DNA from 3 places in the Streptomyces sp. M92 genome. Region 3 is predicted to be linked to each of the others. Evidence: riboswitches for the same ligand, from Rfam matches in the RefSeq annotation. Region 3 holds a riboswitch; each other region holds the start of a gene.
The links. A riboswitch is a leader RNA that binds a small molecule or an ion and turns the genes downstream of it on or off. The one in region 3 is predicted to bind cobalamin.
Positions count from the first base shown of each region.

Region 1: it holds a riboswitch for cobalamin, as region 3 does, so the genes downstream of both, M6G08_RS17685 (energy-coupling factor ABC transporter permease) here and M6G08_RS25740 ((2Fe-2S) ferredoxin domain-containing protein) in region 3, are expected to answer to the same signal.
Region 2: it holds a riboswitch for cobalamin, as region 3 does, so the genes downstream of both, M6G08_RS14270 (ribonucleoside-diphosphate reductase subunit alpha) here and M6G08_RS25740 ((2Fe-2S) ferredoxin domain-containing protein) in region 3, are expected to answer to the same signal.

Region 1 is NZ_CP101137.1:3,895,970-3,900,656, forward strand. It holds gene M6G08_RS17670 (energy-coupling factor ABC transporter ATP-binding protein, CbiO family) at 1-701, opposite strand, end outside; gene cbiQ (cobalt ECF transporter T component CbiQ) at 698-1,447, opposite strand; gene M6G08_RS17680 (energy-coupling factor ABC transporter substrate-binding protein) at 1,448-1,789, opposite strand; gene M6G08_RS17685 (energy-coupling factor ABC transporter permease) at 1,786-2,499, opposite strand; cobalamin riboswitch at 2,530-2,715, opposite strand; gene M6G08_RS17690 (potassium channel family protein) at 2,772-3,284, opposite strand; gene M6G08_RS17695 (chloride channel protein) at 3,311-4,687, opposite strand, start outside.
Region 2 is NZ_CP101137.1:3,105,267-3,109,953, reverse strand. It holds gene M6G08_RS14285 (GntR family transcriptional regulator) at 1-107, shown strand, start outside; gene M6G08_RS14280 (DUF3311 domain-containing protein) at 244-501, shown strand; gene mctP (monocarboxylate uptake permease MctP) at 498-2,108, shown strand; cobalamin riboswitch at 2,239-2,382, shown strand; gene M6G08_RS14270 (ribonucleoside-diphosphate reductase subunit alpha) at 2,508-4,687, shown strand, end outside.
Region 3 is NZ_CP101137.1:5,686,883-5,691,569, forward strand. It holds gene M6G08_RS25730 (hypothetical protein) at 1-70, shown strand, start outside; gene M6G08_RS25735 (sporulation protein) at 160-1,143, shown strand; gene M6G08_RS25740 ((2Fe-2S) ferredoxin domain-containing protein) at 1,583-1,987, opposite strand; cobalamin riboswitch at 2,030-2,217, opposite strand; gene M6G08_RS25745 (ferric reductase-like transmembrane domain-containing protein) at 2,243-3,229, opposite strand; gene M6G08_RS25750 (ArsR/SmtB family transcription factor) at 3,631-3,966, shown strand; gene M6G08_RS25755 (cation efflux transmembrane domain-containing protein) at 3,969-4,687, shown strand, end outside.

The DNA.
Region 1 (4,687 bases), 1.8 Mb from region 3:
GTGCGGGCCAGCGTCGCGGCCGTCGGGCCGGTGTGCACACCGGCGGGCGTGAGCAGCGCGGCGTCGTCCGACCAGCGCAGGGCGAGGTCGACGTCGTGGGTGGCCATCACCACCGTCGTGCCGCCCGCGCGGAGCCGGTCCAGGGTGGCGAGCAGCCGCTCCTGCCCGTCCGGATCGAGCCCGGCGGTCGGCTCGTCGAGGATCAGCACCCGCGGCCGCATCGCCACGGCTCCGGCGATCGCGGCCCGCTTGCGCTGCCCGTACGACAGCAGATGGGTGGGCCGGTCGGCCAGCCGGGCGATGTCCAGGGCGGCGAGCGCCTCCCCGACCCGGGAGCGGACATCAGCGTCGGACAGTCCGAGATTCAGCGGTCCGAAGGACACGTCCTGCGCGACGGACGCCGCGAAGAGCTGGTCGTCCGGGTCCTGCACCACCAGCTGCACGGTGGTCCGCAGCCGGGTGAGCCCCCGGCGGTCGTACGCCACCGGCTCCCCGTCGAGCGTCAACCGCCCGGCGCGCGGCCTCAGTCCGCCGCTGAGCAGCCGCATCAACGTGGTCTTGCCGCTGCCGTTGCGGCCCAGCAGCGCGAGCGCGCGCCCCTCGCGCACCGCGAAGTCCAGGCCGGTCAGCACGTCCGGCCCCTCCTCGTAGGCGAAGGACACGCCCCGCAGGGCCACCAGGGCCGCCTCCGGCTCGTTCACGACAGGGGTCCTTCCAGTACGAGGGTGAGGGCGGCCAGCGCCGCCAGCAGCGCCACGCTCGCCGCGGTGAACGGCACCGAGACGCGGGCCTCGGGCACCAGGACCCGCAGGGTGCCGTCGTAGCCGCGCCCGGCGAGCCCGCTCTGCAGCCGCGCCGCCCGGTCGAAGGACCGCACGAACGCCGTGGCGCCGAGCCCGCCGAGCGAACGCCAGGCCGCGGCCCGGGTGGTGTGCCCCAGCCGCGCCGCCTGCGCCTGCCGCACCCGGCGCACGGAGTCCAGCAGCAGGAAACTCATGCGGTACGTCACCAGCGCCACATCCACCACCGGCGCCGGCACCCCGGCCCGCACCAGCCGGGGCAGCAGGTCGGACATCGGCGTGGTGAACGCGAACAGCAGCACCCCGAGCGAGGCCGCCGAGGTGCGCAGCAGCAGCTCGCCGGCGCGCACCGGCCCGCCGTCCGCCGCCGTCAGGAACCCGTCCGGACCGCCGATCTGAACGAGCAGCGGCAGCGCCCCCGTCACGCAGAAGCCCAGCGGCACCCGGTACGCCCGCCACAGCCCGCGCCCGGGCACCCCCGCCGGCCCCAGCAGCACGGCGAGCGCCGTGACCACCACCAGCGCCGCACCCGGCCAGGGCGGCAGCGTGACCGCCAGCACGGTCAGCCCGAGCCCCAGCACGGCCTTGTCCACGGGATGACGGCGACGCCAGCGACTGCTGTGCGCCGCCGCGTCGATCGGCAGCACTCAGTCCCCCTCGGGAGCGTCCCGCACAGCCGCCGCGGTCGCCCGCTCCGCGCCCTGCCGCCGCCCCCGGCGCAGCCCGAAGTAGTACGCCAGCACGCCCGCGCCGATCGCGGCCTGCAGGGCGAACAGGGCCGACTCGACCTCCCCCGAGGGCGGTTCGTACAGCGGCGAGAACCACGGCTCGTACTCCGGCTCGATCTCGGTGATCGCCGTCTCCGCCTCCGCGTCGGCCCCGGCGAACGGCTCCTCCTTGTGGTCGCCGAGTCCCAGCGCCAGCGGCAGCACCGCGAGTGCCGCCACGGCGAGCAGCAGCAGGGCGTTGATCCTGGCGTTCCGGCTCATCGGGCCACCGCCTGTCCCTCGGTCTCCTCGGACCCCGCGGTCCCCGGCTTCGTCGGCAGCACGCCCAGCCGGGTCAGTTCCCCCTTGCTGGACTGCACCAGCAGCCGCATCACGAGCACCGTGAGCAGGCCCTCGCTCACCGCGAGCGGGATCTGCGTGACGGCGAAGACGGACCCGAACTTGCCGAGCGAGCCCAGGAATCCACTGCCCGGGTCGGGGAAGGCCAGCGCCAGCTGCACGCTCGTGACGCAGTACGTGGACAGGTCGGCGACGAACGCCCCGCAGAAGACGGTGACCATCAGCGGCACGTCGCAGCGGCGCAGCAGCCGGTAGACGCCGTACCCGGCCCAGGGGCCGACGACCGCCATGGAGAAGACGTTGGCGCCGAGCGTGGTCAGCCCGCCGTGCGCGAGCAGCAGCGCCTGGAAGAGCAGGGTGATGGTGCCCAGCACCGCCATGACCGGCGGCCGGAAGAGGATCGCGCCCAGACCGGTGCCGGTCGGATGGGAGCAACTCCCGGTGACGGACGGCAGTTTCAGGGCCGACAGGACGAACGTGAAGGCCCCGGAGGCGCCGAGGAGCAAGGTGCTCTCCGGGTGTTCCCTGACCTCACGGGTGAGTGACCGTACTCCGTGGACGACGAACGGCGCGGACGCGACACCCCAGGCGATCGCGTGCGCCGGAGGCAGAAAGCCCTCGGCTATGTGCATGACTCGGCAGACCCTCTCCAGCACCTCGTGGATGGACGACGCGCCTTGGCCGGTCTCCTGGCTTACGGGTACCACCGCCCGTGCTCCGCCTTCCCGGATCGCAAGCGATCCAGTGGCTGCCCGCGAGGGCCGGAGCCGGACTTCCCGATTCACAGTGGCGAGGGCCGCACCGGCATCACACCGGATTTCCCGTTCACCAAGGCGTGACGACGGTAGTGCTCCCACGAGGGTGGTGACAAGCGGGCCTCCCGCCCGGCGGGCGCGCGCACCCCTCAGCCGTCCTGCGAGCCGGACCGGCCCCGGCCCGTGCGCCGCAGCACCGTGTCGCGCATCCGCTGCGTCAGCGCGGTCGCGGCGGCGGTCAGGAACACGAAGCTGTACGCGATCTGCAGGACCGTCACGATCCGCGCCGACTGGCCCCGCGGGGTGATGTCGCCGTACCCGACGGTCGCCAGGGTGACGACGGTGAAGTACAGGGCGTCGACCCGGGTGTGCAGCCCGGTGAACTCGCCGGGCTGCTTGGCGAGGGCGTAGTAGGTGGCCGAGAAGACGTGCACGGACAGGACGATCAGCAGGGAGAGGACCATGCCGGGCCGGGAGTCCGGCCGGTCGACCAGTACGTGCCGGATCTGCCGGAGCAGCAGCACGGCCACGACCGTCAGGACCAGGGCGAACAGCAGCCAGCTCAGCAGGGGGCGCTGCGGGCCCAGACGGTCGAGGGGGAGGAGGAAGTACGCCGTGACCACGACCGCCGTGGCCCCGGCCCGCACCCCCCAGGGCCGCACCGCCCGCCACCCTGCCGACCGGCCCCTCACCGCCCCGCTCCGGCCGCCGGTCCGCCGTCGGTGTCCGTCCCCGTGCCCGCTCCGGCCGCCGGTCCGCCGTCGGTGTCCGCGCCCGGCTCGGTCCGGCGGGCCACCTGGGCGACGATGAAGGCGACCACCGACCCGGTGACGATCAGCGGCATCTGGTCGTGCGCGTCGCCGCCCATCAGCAGTACCGCCAGCACGGCGCTGGCCAGCGGCAGCCCCGTCACCGCGGCCGCCGCGGCGGAGATGCCGAGGGCGAGGGCCGGCGTCGTACCGAAGCCGGGCAGGCCGGAGCAGGCCAGGGCCGTCGCCGTGCCCAGCAGCACCGCCGGGAAGATCGGGCCGCCGCGCAGACTGCCCAGCGCGATGCCCCAGGCCAGCCCCTTGCACGCGACCAGCGCCACCAGCGCGCCCACCGACCAGGCGTGCGGGTGCGCGGCGAGCTCGGCGAGCGTGGCCTGCCCGGACAGCGCAGCCTCGGCCGGGGAGCGGCCGGTGATCAGGGCGTACGCGCTGACGCAGACGCCGACCGCCGTGGCGCAGGCGACGGTGCGGACGGCCGTGCGCTCCCGCGTCCAGGAGACCGTGCGCCGGCCCAGCCCGCGGCCCAGCGTGATCAGCACGGCGATCAGCGCCGCCGTGGGGATGCCCCAGAGGAAGTCCCCGGCGTCCGGATTGGCGCCCGGCGGCAGGTCGTGCAGCGTGAGGGCGCCGATCTTCAGACCGGTCCACTGGCCGAAGCCGGTGAAGACCAGGGCGCCCGTCGCGCTGGCCAGCAGACAGGGCAGCAGCAGGGCGACCAGCTGGGCGCCGCCGAGCCCGGCCCCCTCGATCAGCAGCACGGCCGCGGCCACCGGACCGCCGAGAATGGTGGAGATCGCGGCGGTGGAGCCGGCCGTGGCGAGGACCGCGCTCGCCTTCGGGTCCCCGGCCGCGCCCGCCCGCCGCACCGCCAGCAGGGCGAGCCCGCTGCCCACGGCCATCAGCGGCGCCTCCGGTCCCAGCACCACCCCGAGCGGCAGCGTGGCCAGCGCGGCCAGGACGGCGCCGGGCAGCGCACGAGGGCCGACGGGCGCGCCGCCCAGCCCGTTCACCGGCAGATGACCGCCGCCGCCCGGCATCCGGGTCACGATCGGCGCCAGGATCAGCCCCGCCAGCACCAGCGCGGGCAGTGGCCACCACCAGGGCGGGGCGTCGTACCCCACCGCCTCGGGCAGCGCCGTCCACACCCAGTGCTGGAGCTCGTGCTGCAGCCCGACGAAGAAGAAGCAGGCCAGTGCGATGGGCACCCCCAGCAGCACGCACAGCGGCAACAGCCGCAGATAGCCGGGGCTGAGCAGGGTGCGGCGCAGGGACTGCTCGGCCCGGCCCGGCACCGC
Region 2 (4,687 bases), 2.6 Mb from region 3:
CCCGGCACTCGCAGGACCGGACGGGCCAGCCGGTGGAGTGGGTGCGCTCGGTCTACCGGGGCGACCGCTACAAGTTCGTCGCCCGCCTCAAGCGGCCCCAGGACTAGACCAAGCCCGCCCACAGGCCCCCGACATTGCGTTTGAGGACCGATATACGGACGAGGGCTTCCGCTGTCCTGAACCCGTCACCTACATTTCGTGCGCACTGCCACGAGGTGATCAGCGAGGGGACGGAGCCGCCGCATGTCACAAGCCCCACCACAGAACAGAGAACCGGTGGTGACGCCGGTGCGCGTCGTCATCGGCCTCTGCCTTCTCGCACCGTTCGTCGCCATGCTCTGGGTCGGTTCGTACGCCAAGTCCGACCCGGCCTTCATCGGCATCCCCTTCTTCTACTGGTACCAGATGGCGTGGGTGATCATCTCCACCGCGCTGACGATGGTCGCCTACAAGCTGTGGCAGCGTGACCAGCGCGCCCGCCGGGAAGGCGGTTCCCGGTGAACGACGGCGTGAACGGCGTCGCGCTCGCCGTCTTCATCTTCTTCTTCGTACTCGTCACCGCCATGGGCTTCATGGCGGCCCGCTGGCGCAAGGCCGAGAACGAGCACAGCCTCGACGAGTGGGGTCTCGGCGGCCGCTCCTTCGGCACCTGGGTCACCTGGTTCCTCCTCGGCGGCGACCTGTACACGGCGTACACCTTCGTGGCCGTCCCGGCGGCGATCTACGCGGCGGGCGCGGCCGGCTTCTTCGCGGTGCCGTACACGATCCTGGTCTACCCGCTGATCTTCACCTTCCTGCCCCGCCTGTGGTCGGTCTCCCACAAGCACGGGTACGTGACGACCTCGGACTTCGTGCGCGGCCGGTTCGGCTCGAAGGGACTGTCGTTGGCGGTCGCCGTCACCGGCATCCTCGCCACGATGCCGTACATCGCGCTGCAACTGGTCGGCATCCAGGCCGTGCTGGACGTGATGGGCGTCGGCGGCGGCGAGGACACCAACTGGTTCGTCAAGGACCTGCCGCTGCTGATCGCCTTCGGTGTGCTGGCGGCGTACACCTACTCGTCGGGACTGCGGGCGCCCGCGCTGATCGCGTTCGTCAAGGACACGCTGATCTACATCGTGATCGCGGTGGCGATCATCTACATCCCGATCAAGCTCGGCGGCTTCGACGACATCTTCGCCTCGGCGAACGACAAGTTCACCGAGGCCGGCAAGGGCGGTCTGGTACCGGACCACGGCGGCCAGTGGACGTACGCCACCCTGGCGCTCGGCTCGGCGCTCGCGCTCTTCATGTATCCGCACTCGATCACCGCGACGCTGTCCTCGCGCAGCCGTGAGGTGATCCGCCGCAACACCACCATCCTGCCGCTGTACTCGCTGATGCTGGGCCTGCTGGCGCTGCTCGGCTTCATGGCGATCGCGGCCGGGGTGACGGTGGAGAACGGGCAGCTGGCGATCCCGCAGCTGTTCGAGAACATGTTCCCGGACTGGTTCGCGGGCGTGGCCTTCGCGGCGATCGGCATCGGCGCGCTGGTCCCGGCGGCGATCATGTCGATCGCGGCCGCGAACCTCTTCACCCGCAACATCTACAAGGACTTCATCAAGCCGGACGCCACCCCGGCCCAGGAGACGAAGGTCTCCAAGCTGACGTCCCTGCTGGTGAAGGTGGGTGCGCTGGTCTTCGTCCTGGGCATGGACAAGACGGTCGCGATCAACTTCCAGCTGCTGGGCGGCATCTGGATCCTGCAGACCTTCCCGGCCCTGGTGGGCGGTCTGTTCACCCGCTGGTTCCACCGCTGGGCGCTGCTCGGCGGCTGGGCGGTCGGCATGGTCTACGGCACGGTCGCCGCGTACGGCGTCGCCTCGCCGACGCAGAAGCACTTCGGCGGCTCGTCCGACGAGATCCCCGGCATCGGCGAGATCGGCTACATCGGCCTCACCGCCTTCGTGCTGAACGTTCTGGTCACGGTGGTCCTCACCTTCGTCCTGCGGGCGGTCAAGGCACCCGACGGCGTCGACGAGACGAAGCCGGACGACTACACGGCGGACGCGGGCGACCCGGGCGTCCAGGTGGAGCTGCCGCCGGCCACGGCGGGCTCCTCGCACTGACCCTCGTACCGATGCGGGCCGCCGGAGGAATCCGGCGGCCCGTTGTCGTACCGGGGCACTGGCACCCGTACCGCGACACGACACCGGGACACAACATCTGGGGGTGCTCGCGCCGGTCGGCACAAGATGTATGCTCATGCTCGCTGTCGCCGCAGGGGAATCCGGTGTGAATCCGGAACTGTCCCGCAACGGTGTACTTGCGTGTGTCCGTGCGCTTTCGCGCGCATCCCCACGCTTGTCCAGTCCGAGGACCTGCCGACGGTGCGCCCGGCCGCCCTGGCCCGGGTGCCATGACGTCCGGGCCTCGTGGAGTGGGCCGGTGGACGCGACCGCCGTGCGCGCTCGTGAGCTGCCCCCTGCCCTCCGCCAGGCCCCGTGCCGAGCGAGGGAGTGCTCCACGTGACCATCGCGCCAGCCGATCCGGCTTCAGCGTCCCCGGTGACGGCGACCGGGGAACCCGACGGACCCGGTGCCGCGCTGCTGCGGACCCTGACGGACCTGACCGCCGACCTCCCCGACGCCGACCCCGGCCGGGTCGCCGCCGCCGCGCTGCGCGGCCGCTCGGCCCGCGCGGACGAGGCCGAGCTGCGCGAGCTCGCCACCGAGGCGGCGGCCGGACTCATCTCCGAGGACCCGGTCTACTCGCGGCTCGCCGCCCGTCTGCTGACCATCGGCATCCGTGCCGAGGCCGCCTCGCAGGGCGTCACCTCCTTCAGCGGCTCGGTCGCCACCGGCCACCGCGAGGGCCTGATCGCCGACCGCACCGCCGCGTTCGTACGACTGCACGGGGAACGCCTGGACGGGCTGGTCGACCCGGCCGCCGACGACCGCTTCGGCTACTTCGGTCTGCGCACCGTGTACAGCCGCTACCTGCTCCGGCACCCGATCACCCGCAAGGTCGTCGAGACCCCCCAGCACTTCATGCTCCGCGTCGCCGCCGGACTCGCCGAGGACGACACCGCCCGCTCCGTGGACGAGGTGGCCGCGCTCTACGGCCTGATGAGCCGCCTCGACTACCTGCCCTCCTCCCCCACCCTCTTCAACTCCGGCACCCGGCACGCCCAGATGTCGTCCTGCTACCTCCTGGACTCCCCCAAGGACGAGCTGGACTCCATCTACGACCGCTACCACCAGGTCGCCAACCTCTCCAAGCACGCCGGCGGCATCGGCATCGCCTACTCCCGCATCCGCTCCCGCGGCTCCCTGATCCGCGGCACCAACGGCCACTCCAACGGCATCGTCCCGTTCCTGAAGACGCTGGACGCCTCGGTCGCCGCCGTGAACCAGGGCGGCCGGCGCAAGGGCGCGGCCGCGGTCTACCTGGAGACCTGGCACGCGGACGTCGAGGAGTTCCTGGAGCTGCGGGACAACACCGGCGAGGACGCCCGCCGCACGCACAACCTGAACCTCGCGCACTGGGTACCGGACGAGTTCATGCGCCGGGTGGACGCCGACGGACCCTGGTCGCTGTTCTCGCCCGCCGACGTGCCCGAGCTGGTCGACCTGTGGGGCGAGGAGTTCGACGCCGCGTACCGCGAGGCGGAGGCGGCCGGGCTCGCCCGCAGGACGCTGCCCGCCCGTGAGCTGTACGGCCGCATGATGCGCACCCTCGCGCAGACCGGCAACGGCTGGATGACCTTCAAGGACACCGCCAACCGCACCGCCAACCAGACCGCCGAGCCGGGCCACGTCGTCCACTCCTCCAACCTCTGCACGGAGATCCTGGAGGTCACGGACGACGGCGAGACGGCGGTCTGCAACCTGGGGTCGGTCAACCTCGGCGCGTTCGTCGACCGGACGGCAGGCGACATCGACTGGGAGCGGCTGGACGCCACCGTCCGCACCGCCGTCACCTTCCTGGACCGGGTCGTCGACATCAACTTCTACCCGACCGAGCAGGCGGGCCGCTCCAACGCCCGCTGGCGTCCGGTCGGCCTCGGCGCCATGGGCCTCCAGGACGTCTTCTTCCGGCTCCGGCTGCCCTTCGACTCCCCCGAGGCCAAGTCGCTCTCCACCCGCATCGCCGAGCGGATCATGCTCGCCGCCTACGAGACCTCCGCCGACCTCGCGGAACGCAACGGCCCGCTGCCGGCCTGGGAGAAGACCCGCACCGCCCGGGGCGTGCTGCACCCCGACCACTACGGCGTCGAACACGCCTGGCCCGAGCGCTGGGCGGCGCTGCGCGAGCGCATGGCCACCACCGGACTGCGCAACTCCCTGCTCCTGGCGATCGCCCCGACCGCGACCATCGCCTCCATCGTGGGCGCCTACGAGTGCATCGAGCCGCAGGTGTCCAACCTGTTCAAGCGCGAAACGCTGTCCGGCGAGTTCCTCCAGGTCAACTCCTACCTGGTGGACGACCTCAAGCGGCTCGGCGTGTGGGACGCCCGCACCCGCGAGGCGCTGCGCGAGGCGAACGGCTCGGTGCAGGGCTTCACCTGGATCCCCGAGGGCGTCCGCGCGCTGTACCGCACCGCCTGGGAGATCCCGCAGCGCGGCCTGATCGACATGGCCGCCGCCCGCACCCCGTACCTCGACCAGGCCCAGTCGCTGAACCTGTTCCTGGAGACGCCGACCAT
Region 3 (4,687 bases):
CGCGGACCTGGCTGACTTGAAATACGTCCGCTGGGCGCAAGCCCTCGCTGCCCTCGAAGCGGCCAAGTAGCCGGCCGGTCAACGGCTGTGGTGCCGTCCGTCGCCGCGGACGGCACCTTACCGATGGAACAGACGCACGTATAAGGAGTGGACGCCACGATGGTGTTCAAGCGACTTCTCGGCTCGCTCGGCGTGGGCGCCCCCACGGTCGACACGGTCCTCGACCCGGCTCCCGTCCTACCCGGCGGCGCGCTCAGCGGGCAGGTGCACCTCAAGGGCGGCCAGGCCGACTTCGACATCGAGCACATCACGCTCGACCTCGTGGCCCGGGTCGAGGCCGAGCACGAGGAAGGGGAGAGCGAGGGGGTCGTCGTGTTCGACCGGTTCACCGTCGGCGGCGGCTTCCGGCTGGCCGCCGAAGAGACACGCAGCGTCCCCTTCACCGTCGCGCTGCCCTGGGAGACACCCGTCACCGAGCTGTACGGGCAGCCTTTGGGCATCGTCCTCGGCGTGCGCACCGAGCTCGCCGTCGCCGATGCCAGGGACAGGGGCGACCTGGACCAGCTCACCGTCGCCCCGCTGCCGGCCCAGGAAGCGGTCCTGGAAGCCCTCGGACAGCTCGGCTTCGGCTTCAAGTCCGCCGACCTCGAATACGGACACATCGGCGGCACCGGGCAACAGCTCCCCTTCTACCAGGAAATCGAACTCCACCCCGCGCCCCAGTACGCGCACCAGGTCAACGAGATCGAGCTGACCTTCCTGGCCAACCCCGCAGGACTGGAGGTGGTCCTGGAAGCCGACAAGCGCGGCGGCCTCTCCTTCTCCGGCCACGACGCGCTCACCCGCTTCACCGTCGGCCACCACGACACCCGCGACTGGACGGCCGAAGTCGACGGCTGGATCCGTCAGCTCGTCGAGCACCGGTCCGCATCCGGGCACGGTGCGTCCTTCAGCGGCCACGGACACCATGGACACGCCGAGCATCACCACGACGACCACCGCCATTCCGGTCCGGGTGTGGGAACGGCGATCGCTGCCGGAGCCGCCGGCCTCGCGGTCGGTGTCGTCGGCGGCATGGTCGCCGCCGAAGTCGTCGACGAGGTGGGGGACTTCTTCGAGGGCGACGACGAGAGCGAGGACTGAGCGACAGCCCACCCCGGGTGCAGGAATGCGGAGCCACCCGCTCGGCCATCCGCTTCCCGACCACGACACCGGCCTTCTACGACCCCGGGCCGCATCGCCCGGGGGCTCAGGACGACCAGGCAGTCGTTCGCGAGGTGTGTCACGCCCTCTGCCTCCCACCCCGCGAGTTCGATCTCTGACTGACCGGGGGGTGTTAAGGATCAAGACCGGTTCCGGCAGCGTGGTCACAGTGGCGGCGTGCGACGGGTTCGGCGAGGTCGGTGAAGCCTGCCGCGCAGGGCAGGGCGACCGGATGCCGGCCTTCGCCCCGTCCGCCGACTCTCGGGGCGAAGAAGCCGACGAAGCCCGCCGCGTCGTGCGGGGCGGCGTGAACGGACACGGTTGGGGGCGCGGCCGTCGAGCACGCTTCATGCCCTCCTCCGGTTCACCGTCCGTACGGTCAGGGAGCCGTGCGCCGTCGCGGCGGCTTGATGGCGTACAGGTCGAGGATGTCCGGCGGGGGTGCCACCCCCGGTCCGCCCGCGCGTGCCCACGCGGCGATGTCCTCGGTCGCGTCCGGATCGTTGACCAGTCCGAGCCAGACGGGACGGGCACCGGCGGCACGGCCTTCGGCGGAAGGCAGTACGACGATGACGTTGGCCTGGTCGCAGACGTCGAGGCAGTCGGAGACGCGCACCGGTGCCGCGGCGCGCAGGCGGTCGGTCTGGGCCGTGTGGTCGACGCCGGTCACTTTGGGGCTGCCGCAGCAGCAGTCGCGGCACACAACGATGCGGCACGGCACCTGGGCGGCGGCCGTTGCGGCCCTCGTGTCGTCTGTCGTTCGTCCGGTCGGCGTTGCGGGCATGCGGTGCCGTCCCTCTCTCCGGGGAGATCCGCCCCGGTGGTCCGTCGAGGAGGCGACCGCGTGAGTCTCCTGGCTCTCGGGTCGATGCTCCTCCCGGCCTTCCCGCCCGCTGCCGGGCAGTGGCCTGTCGGGACTCGCTCGCCGATCACAGTGGCGGGACCGCGCCGGATTTCCACCGGCTTCCTCGTCCGCCGTCGCCTTGTCACCGGACATCATCCCATCCCGGGACGCCGTCCCACCGCCCCGTTCGAGCCTTCAGTCCGTCTCCTGGGAGTGCGGGGCCGTCGCGGGCGGATGGGTCGGGCGGTCTCGCCCACCGTCACGGCCGGACGCCACCACGGCGACCAGCCCGACGACGACGGCCCCGGCGGCGGCCCGTCCTGCCGCCCGCAGCCACCACCCCGACCGGGCCGCGCCTCCACCCCTTCCGGGAGAGCCCAGCCGTTCGGCCCGCCGGGCCGGCCTCATCAGACGCAGCAACAGCAGCACCGCGACCGGGAGTTGCAGCAGCCACAGGACAGTGCGCGGCCACTCCCCGTACCAGACGTTGGTTCCGTACAGCAGTGTGTGCCACACGCTCAGCACGTAGACGACGATCACGAAACGGTGCAGCCGCCTCCAGGTGTTCGCTCCGATGCGGTGCCGGACGTAGAACAGCAGCCCCAAAGGAATCGCCAGGTACAGGGCACCCTGCCCGAGCGGGATGGCGATCCGGCCGGTTCCGGAGTCGTACCAGCCGGGCACGAAACTGTCGGCGAAGCCCACCCACAGCCGCTCGGCCCAGTCCACCTTCGTCTCGTAGCGTACGAGTTCCGCGGCGAACATCAACGCGTGCGCGAACATCAGCGCCGTCGTCGTCAGACTCGTGGTGCGGTGCCAGCGCTCCAGCACCTGCCGGGAGACCGGCAGTCGGGCGGGCCGCCGCCCCGACAGCAGCAGGCCGAGTATGACCGTGCCCCAGGCCCACAGCAGCCCCGACCACCCGAACGCCTGGCTGAGCAGGTACATCCAGTAGGTGCCGGCATCGTCCATGAACGGCATGACCGCGACCGTGTCCGAAGCACCCGACTCCATGCGCGCCCACAGGAGGGCGAACACGAGCGCCGTGACCACCACCGCCGCGGCGGCGTCGGGCAGGGCGGACCGCAGGTCGCCGCGGAGCACGACTCGGTCGCCGGGAGGCTGTCGCCGTCCGGGCGGGGGTGCCGCCCCGCCCTCGACCGGCCTCGCGTCTGATGTCATCAGGGGCCTCCCGGGCACGGGCCACCGCGGTGACGGTGCGCATGTGGCGTGAGGCAACAAGTCTGGCCGGGGAGGAAGCGAGACCCCGAGGCGGTATCCGGCCAGAGTCTTCGCGAGCAGTGCGCGGAACACACCTGCTTCTGCCTGGCCTCGGGCTCGGGCTCGGGCTCGGGCTCGGGCTCGGGCTCGGCCTCGGGCTCGGGCTCGGGCTCGGGCTCGGGCTCGGGCTCGGGCTCGGGCTCGGGCTCGGGCTCGGGACAACCGTCGACGTGCCACGGTTGCAGGGATAGGGCACGGCTGCCTCCGCGCTGACATAAGCAGTCGGTTCACGCCTCCCCTCGACCGACCCAACTCCCGGATACAGGGATTCCTGGATTCAGAAAGTCCTGTACTGTCGTGGGGTGCTGACTGTTGCCTCCGACATCGAGGTGCTGGCCCGCTTCGGCCGCGCGCTCGCCGATCCGATCCGCTGCCGCGTCCTGCTGGCCTTGCGCCAGGCACCGGCCTATCCGGCCGAGCTCGCCGACGCGCTCGGCGTCTCCCGGACCCGCCTGTCCAATCACCTGACCTGCCTGCGCGACTGCGGCCTCGTGGTCACCGTGCCCGATGGGCGCCGCACCCGCTACGAGCTCGCCGACGAACGCCTCGGCCACGCCTTGGACGACCTTCGGGCTGCCGTGGTGGCTGTCGAGACCGACCGCGCCTGCGTCGACGCCGACGAGAAGGGCTGCTGCTGACCATGACCGCCGGGATATCGATATCCCTGGGGCCGTCCCAGGCCCGCCGCGAAGTCCTCGCCAGGCGCGTACGCCTGCTGGTCGCCGCCACCATCGCCTACAACGTGATCGAAGCGATCGTCGCCATCACCGCCGGCACGATCGCCTCCTCCAGCGCCCTGATCGGCTTCGGTCTCGACTCGATCATCGAAGTCTCCTCCGCCGCCGCGGTCGCCTGGCAGTTCTCCGCCCGCGACCACGCCCTCCGCGAGGCGCGCGAGCAGACCACCCTGCGCATCATCGCGGTGTCCTTCTTCGCGCTCGCCGTCTACGTCACCTTCGACGCCACCCGGGCCCTCGTCGGCACCGGCGAGGCCGACCGTTCCATCCCCGGCATCGTCATCGCAGCCCTGTCCTTGGCGATCATGCCGTTCCTGTCCGCCGCCCAGCGCAAGGCCGGACGCGAACTCGGCTCCGCGTCCGCGGTCGCCGACTCCAGACAGACCCTCCTGTGTACGTACCTCTCCGCCGTGCTCCTGGTCGGCCTGGTCCTCAATGCCACCCTCGGCTGGTCCTGGGCAGATCCGATCGCCGCCCTCGCCATCGCCGGTATCGCCGTCAAGGAAGGCCGCGACGCCTGGCGGGGCAAGGGCTGCTGCGCCCCCACCGCCCGCCCTCCGCTTCCCGTCGCACCGGCCGCGGACGAGACAGACGCGTGCGGCCGCGAGCCGGGCTGCACCTG